Regions from separate parts of the Serratia proteamaculans genome, predicted to be linked through region 1. Evidence: predicted binding sites of a transcription regulator. Region 1 holds the regulator's gene; each other region holds the start of a gene.
What was found. Region 1 encodes PurR, which represses purine synthesis genes. Its sites were predicted from a motif close to CANGCAAACGTTTGCNTG; they were not measured.
Positions count from the first base shown of each region.

Region 2: the regulator PurR is predicted to act here: its motif matches at 632-649, upstream of carA (glutamine-hydrolyzing carbamoyl-phosphate synthase small subunit).
Region 3: the regulator PurR is predicted to act here: its motif matches at 1,444-1,461, upstream of QOT07_RS22620 (NCS2 family permease).

Region 1 is NZ_OX461105.1:2,377,650-2,379,857, forward strand. It holds gene punR (DNA-binding transcriptional activator PunR) at 1-722, shown strand, start outside; gene purR (HTH-type transcriptional repressor PurR) at 719-1,744, opposite strand; gene cydH (cytochrome bd-I oxidase subunit CydH) at 2,068-2,157, shown strand.
Region 2 is NZ_OX461105.1:705,525-707,732, forward strand. It holds gene dapB (4-hydroxy-tetrahydrodipicolinate reductase) at 1-402, shown strand, start outside; gene carA (glutamine-hydrolyzing carbamoyl-phosphate synthase small subunit) at 873-2,021, shown strand; gene carB (carbamoyl-phosphate synthase large subunit) at 2,037-2,208, shown strand, end outside.
Region 3 is NZ_OX461105.1:4,868,267-4,870,474, forward strand. It holds gene QOT07_RS22620 (NCS2 family permease) at 1-1,318, opposite strand, end outside; gene QOT07_RS22625 (VOC family protein) at 1,655-2,062, opposite strand; gene QOT07_RS22630 (glutathione S-transferase family protein) at 2,110-2,208, opposite strand, start outside.

The sequences.
Region 1 (2,208 bases):
AAATGCTCGACACCCGTCGACAGTGTCAGCAGGTGGCTAACGGCTGGCGTGGCCAGTTGAAAATTGCCGTGGACATCATTGTTAAACCTCAGCGCTGTCGCCAACTGGTGCTGGATTTTTACCGCCATTTCCCCGACGTTGAACTGATGGTGCAACCGGAGGTGTTTAACGGTGTGTGGGATGCGCTGGTGGATGGGCGTGCCGATATGGCGATTGGGGCGACGCGGGCAGTGCCGGTCGGCGGCGGGTATGCTTTTCGCGATATGGGGGATATGCGCTGGTTGTGCGTGGTCAGCCCGCAGCATCCGCTGGCGGCGCTGGAAGGGCTGCTGAACGACGATCAGCTTCGGCCTTTCCCATCGCTGTGTCTGGAAGATACCTCACGCAACCTGCCCAAACGAGTCACCTGGACGCTGGACAACCAACGGCGGTTGGTGGCGCCGGACTGGGCCTCGGCGTTGGATTGCCTGTGTGCAGGCCTGTGCGTCGGCATGATGCCTGCGCATCAGGCATTGCCGTTGGTGCAGCGCGGGGAACTGGTGGCGTTGCAGTTGCAACAGCCGTTTCCGGCCAGCCCTTGTTGCCTGACCTGGCAGCAGAATACGCCATCACCGGCGATGGCCTGGCTGTTGGACTACCTGGGGGACAGTGAAACCTTGAATCAGGAATGGTTAAGCGAAGTGACGCCGGAAACCGCAGAGGCTTCCGGCGCTAACGACTAGCGGCGGTAATCGATGAAAGGGCCGTCAGCGACCGAGCGGCGCTCAACCAGCTTGGGATGCACTTCAATCACCTGCGACTCTTCGCGCTTGCTGATGATACGGTCCAGCAACATGGTGAATGCCATCTCACCCAAACGCTCTTTCGGTTGATGAATGGTGGTCAGCGCCGGGGTGAAATAGCGGGCGTTACGTACGTTATCGTAGCCAATCACCGAGATGTCCTGCGGTACGCGCAGCCCAAGTTCATCGGCGGCGCAGATCGCACCCATCGCCATGATATCGCCACCGCAGAATACCGCGGTCGGGCGATGCTTCTGCGACAATATCTGGTGCATGGCCTTGTAGCCGGATTCTGGCTCAAAGTCACCCTGGACAATCCATTCGTCGCGAACTTCGATATTGGCTTCTTCCATGGCCTTTAAAAAGCCCTGATGGCGGCCGCCACCGGTATTACGCGCCAACTGACCCGGAATGGCGCCGATATCACGGTGGCCGCGCTCGATCAGATAACGCCCGGCCAAATAGCCACCTTCGAAGGCATTATCGATAATGGTATCGGTAAAATCACCGCGCGCGGTACCCCAGTCCATCACCATCATTGGGATGTTGCGATAGTCTTCCAGCATGCCGAGCAATTGGTCCGGGTATTCCGAACACATGACCAGCAGACCATCGACGCGTTTTTGTGCCAACATCGCCAGATAGGCACGCTGTTTGTCCAGATTGTTGTGCGAGTTACACAGGATCAGCGTATAGCCTTTGCTGTAGCAACTGTTTTCCACCGCCTCGATCACTTCGGCAAAGTAGGGGGCTTCGCTGGAGGTCGCCAGCAAACCAATCGATTTGGTGTGATTGACCTTCAGGCTACGCGCCACGGCGCTGGGTGAATAGTGCAGCTCTTTAATCGCGGCAGCCACGGCCGTTTTTGTCTCTTCGGCGACGAAACGAGTCTTATTGATGACGTGCGAAACGGTGGTGGTGGAAACGCCAGCGCGTTTGGCCACATCTTTAATCGTTGCCATGTAAAGAATGACTCCTGAACTCACATGTTGCAGCATGTAAGTGTGATGTTAATCGTTTGCCTGCGTAGATCCTTCTCCAAAGAAGCGAAAACTGAGTTTTTAGTGTGTTGAAGTCGTCAGCGCTTGGTCAGGAGGGGCATTTTGCCGGTACACAGTTGTGAACTGCGAATTTTGTCCCATATTGAACAAAAGGGGAAGAGGTAATCGATATAATAAACCGGGAAATGATAACAAGATTTTATTGGCTAACTGTGTGAAAATGGTTTGACGCATTAATTGTGTGCCTTTTACCCTTGGGAAACCCAATCTGAAAAGGAGTTGTAATGGATACCGATCTGAAAATGTCACTGTTCACCACCGTCTGTGCGCTGGCCGTGATTATTGCTTTCAGCTTCACCGCTGCTTTGAACTGATCCCCTTAAGTAAAACAGGCGCAGCCCGCTGCGCCTGATTGCTCTTTCCCT
Region 2 (2,208 bases), 1.7 Mb from region 1:
GAAAAAGCCGCTCAAGTGATGGGCGACTATACCGATATCGAGATTATTGAAGCGCATCACCGCCATAAAGTGGATGCCCCTTCGGGCACGGCGTTGGCGATGGGCGAGGCGATTGCCGGTGCACTGGGACGCGATCTTAAAGAGTGTGCGGTGTATGCGCGCGAAGGTTATACCGGTGAGCGCGATCCGAAGAGTATTGGCTTTGCCACTATTCGTGCCGGCGATATCGTCGGGGAGCACACCGCCATGTTTGCCGACATCGGCGAGCGGGTAGAGATTACCCATAAAGCCTCCAGCCGCATGACTTTCGCCAGTGGAGCGGTGCGCGCGGCATCATGGCTGTATAAGCGTGATAAAGGGCTATTTGATATGCGGGATGTGCTCAATCTTGACCAGTTATAATTGATTTATATACCATCGTGATGTGGTTGTATTGATCATAATGCTATGATTAACGGACAATAATTTTATTGTCCTTTTTTTTAACGCTTAAAATGATGATGATGCATTTATTTTATAGTGTAATGCTTGTTTTTATGTGTTTAATTTGATTTTTTTGCCGTTAATCTCAAACAATGATGTTTTTAGCCCGGGATTTTGCCTTTATCATTGCGCTTTTTTGTCATTCCTCCCCGCAACCGTTTACCAACCCGAGTTTAGCGGTGTTTTTGTGGCTGCTAACCCTATTAAACGTTGAGAAGTGCAAAAATAAGAGAAAAAATGGCGCTTTGGGTAGACAAGCGGAGCTCTCATCATTAAAATGCGCCCAATTTGCCAAAAATTGACCTTGAAGGCGGTTTTTGCATTGATTTAGATCGCGATATCTGAATTAATATGCAAATATTGTGATTGATTATTCCTTGGAGGGTGTTTTGATTAAGTCAGCGCTATTGGTTCTCGAAGACGGAACCCAATTCCACGGTCGGGCCATCGGGGCAGAGGGTACGGCAGTGGGGGAAGTGGTCTTCAATACGTCGATGACCGGTTATCAAGAAATCCTCACTGATCCTTCCTACTCCCGCCAGATCGTTACTCTTACTTATCCTCATATCGGCAATGTCGGCACCAATGCTGCTGACGAAGAATCCTCCGCTGTACACGCCCAAGGCCTCGTCATTCGCGACCTCCCACTGATTGCCAGCAACTACCGCAACGAAGAAGGCCTGTCTGACTACCTGAAGCGTCACAACATCGTGGCGATTGCCGATATTGATACCCGCAAGCTGACCCGTCTGCTGCGTGAAAAGGGTGCACAGAACGGCTGCATCATCGCCGCTGACACACCGGATGCTGCCCTGGCATTGGCGAAGGCCAAAGGTTTCCCGGGCCTGAAAGGCATGGACCTGGCGAAAGAAGTAACCACTCAGGAAGCATACAGCTGGCAGCAAGGTAGCTGGACGCTTGAAGGCGAACTGCCGGAAGCCAAAGCGGCCTCCGAGCTGCCGTTCCACGTGGTGGCCTACGACTTTGGCGCCAAGCGCAACATCCTGCGCATGCTGGTGGATCGCGGCTGCCGCCTGACGGTAGTGCCGGCGCAGACCCCGGCAGATGAAGTATTGAAGATGAGTCCGGACGGCATTTTCCTGTCCAACGGCCCGGGTGACCCGGAGCCTTGTGATTACGCCATTACCGCCATCAAACAGTTCCTGGAAACCGACATTCCGGTATTTGGCATCTGCCTCGGCCACCAGTTGCTGGCACTGGCCAGCGGCGCGAAAACCGTGAAGATGAAGCTCGGCCACCACGGCGGTAACCACCCGGTAAAAGATCTGGATAAAGACTGCGTCATGATCACCGCGCAGAACCACGGTTTTGCCGTGGATGAAAACAACCTGCCGGCAGAACTGCGCGTAACGCACAAATCCTTGTTTGACCACACGGTGCAGGGCATTCACCGCACCGACAAGGCTGCGTTCAGCTTCCAGGGGCACCCTGAAGCCAGCCCGGGCCCACACGATGCCGCGCCGCTGTTCGATCACTTTATCGAACTGATCGAGACTTACCGTTCTAACGCCAAATAATCAGGAGCAGTAAAAATGCCAAAACGTACAGACATAAAAAGCATCCTGATCCTCGGCGCTGGCCCGATTGTTATCGGCCAGGCGTGTGAGTTCGACTACTCGGGTGCTCAGGCGTGTAAAGCGCTGCGCGAAGAGGGTTACCGCGTTATTTTGGTGAACTCCAACCCGGCCACCATCATGACTGACC
Region 3 (2,208 bases), 2.5 Mb from region 1:
CGATCAGCACGGTGCCGATATTCAACCGACGCCATTCACCGGAGAAGATACGGCCAATCACCAGTGAGCTAAAGCCCAGCATGATGCCGGTGACGATATTACAGGTCAGTACGATAAACACCGCGCACAGCAGGCCGGACATCGCATCAACAAAGTCGTTGAAGTCCAGCTTGGTGACGTTGCTCAGCATCAGCAGGCCCACATACATCAGCGCCGGTGCGGTCGCGTAAATCGGCACCAGATAAGATAACGGTGACAGGAACAGGATCATCAGGAACAACAGACCGACCACGGTCGCAGTCAGGCCGGTTTTACCGCCTGCGGCAGTCCCTGCGGCAGATTCGATATACACCGCCGCCGGGGCGGCGCCCACCAGGCCGGAGAAAATGCTGCTCAGGGAGTCCGAAGTCAGCGCTTTGCCGCCGTTGATGATCTGCCCGTCTTTATCCAGCAGGTTGGCCTGACCGGCCACCGCGCGGATGGTGCCGGTGGCGTCAAATACTGCCGTCATCACCAGCGCCAGCACGCTCGGCAATACTACCGGCTGCAATGCCCCCATGATATCCAGGCTGAAGATCAGCGAATGGCCGTTGGCATCCGCCAGGCTTGGCATGGCAAACAGACCCTGATATTTCACCGCGGGGTCAAACACCAGGCCAATTACCGAAATGGCGATAATCACCAACAGGATACCGCCCGGCACGCGCAGTTTCTCCAGACCAAAAATCACCGCCAGCCCGAGCAGCGTCATCACCACCGGGAATGAAGTGAAGGCGCCCAGTGCCACCGGCAGGCCATCCAGTGGGTTCTTCACCACCAGGCCCACGCCGTTAGCGGCGATCAGCAACAGGAACAGACCGATACCAATGCCGGTACCGTGCGCCACGCCCATCGGCAGATTACGCAGGATCCAGGCGCGGATGCCGGTTATCGAGATAATGGTAAACAGCACGCCCATCAGGAATACCGCGCCCAACGCCACCGGAATGCTGATGTGTTGGCCCAGCACCAGGCTAAAGGCGGTGAAAGCCGTCAGTGAAATCGCACAGCCGATGGCCATCGGCAAATTCGCCCATAATCCCATCAGCAGCGAGCCCAGACCGGCGACCAGACAGGTGGCAACAAACACCGCCGTTGGCGGGAAACCGGCCTTGCCCAGCATGCTCGGCACCACGATCACCGAGTAAACCATCGCCAGGAAGGTGGTTAACCCTGCCACCACTTCCTGACGCACGCTGCTGCCACGCGCAGAAATATTAAAATAGCCATCAAGCCCGCCTTTTGGTTTAACGGCGTTATTCGCTTGAGAATTCGACATGTTGCTGTCCCCTGTGTTTCATTGCCAGCCCGTTTCAAAGGCTTGTTATTCCGCTCACGCCTGTTTTGTAGGGTATCGTTTGCTTTCCGGTACTTTACTCACGTCGCCAACTGGCGGCGCTCACAAAGGCAAACGATTAACTCTCAATGCGTGATGCGGGTGATTTGCGGTGGTTTATTCAAGGCAAACGATTATCCAGCCTTATATACCCTCTGATCAACCAAAGATCGCGGCAATTTATGCAGAAAAGTATTGGGATCCATCATTATCGAAAAGACGGTATTTGTCACATAGGTAAATCTGATGGGAAAGCCCCCCGAACGGAGGGCAAAAGGGTTACTGAGCCTGTGCAGCTTTTTCATCCATGTACATCAGTTCCCAGATATGACCGTCCAAATCCTGGAAACCGTGGCCGTACATAAAGCCGTAATCTTGTGGCTGGTTATAGGTGTTGCCCCCGGCGGCGATCGCCTTGCGCACCAGAGCGTCCACCGCGGCCCGATCGGGCTGCGACAGGCACAGCAAAACCTCGGTCGCCTTCCTGGCGTCGCTAATCGGATTCGGGGTGAACATTTTGAATTTGTCGTGGGTCAGCAGCATCACATAGATACTGTCGCTGACCACCATGCAGGCGGCGGTGTCATCGGTAAACTGTGGGTTGAAGCTAAAGCCCAACTGGGTGAAAAACGCCACCGATGCGGGCAGATCGCCCACCGGCAGGTTAACAAAAATTTGCGTAGCCATGGGCTACCTCCGATGAAGGTTGACCTCATCGAGTATAGCCCATTCCCTCAGCTCAGCAGGTCATAAGGCCCCCCCTGTTCAAGCGCCCGCTGGTAGGCCGGGCGTGTATGAATGCGCTGCAGATAACCGCGCAGCTTAGGGCAACC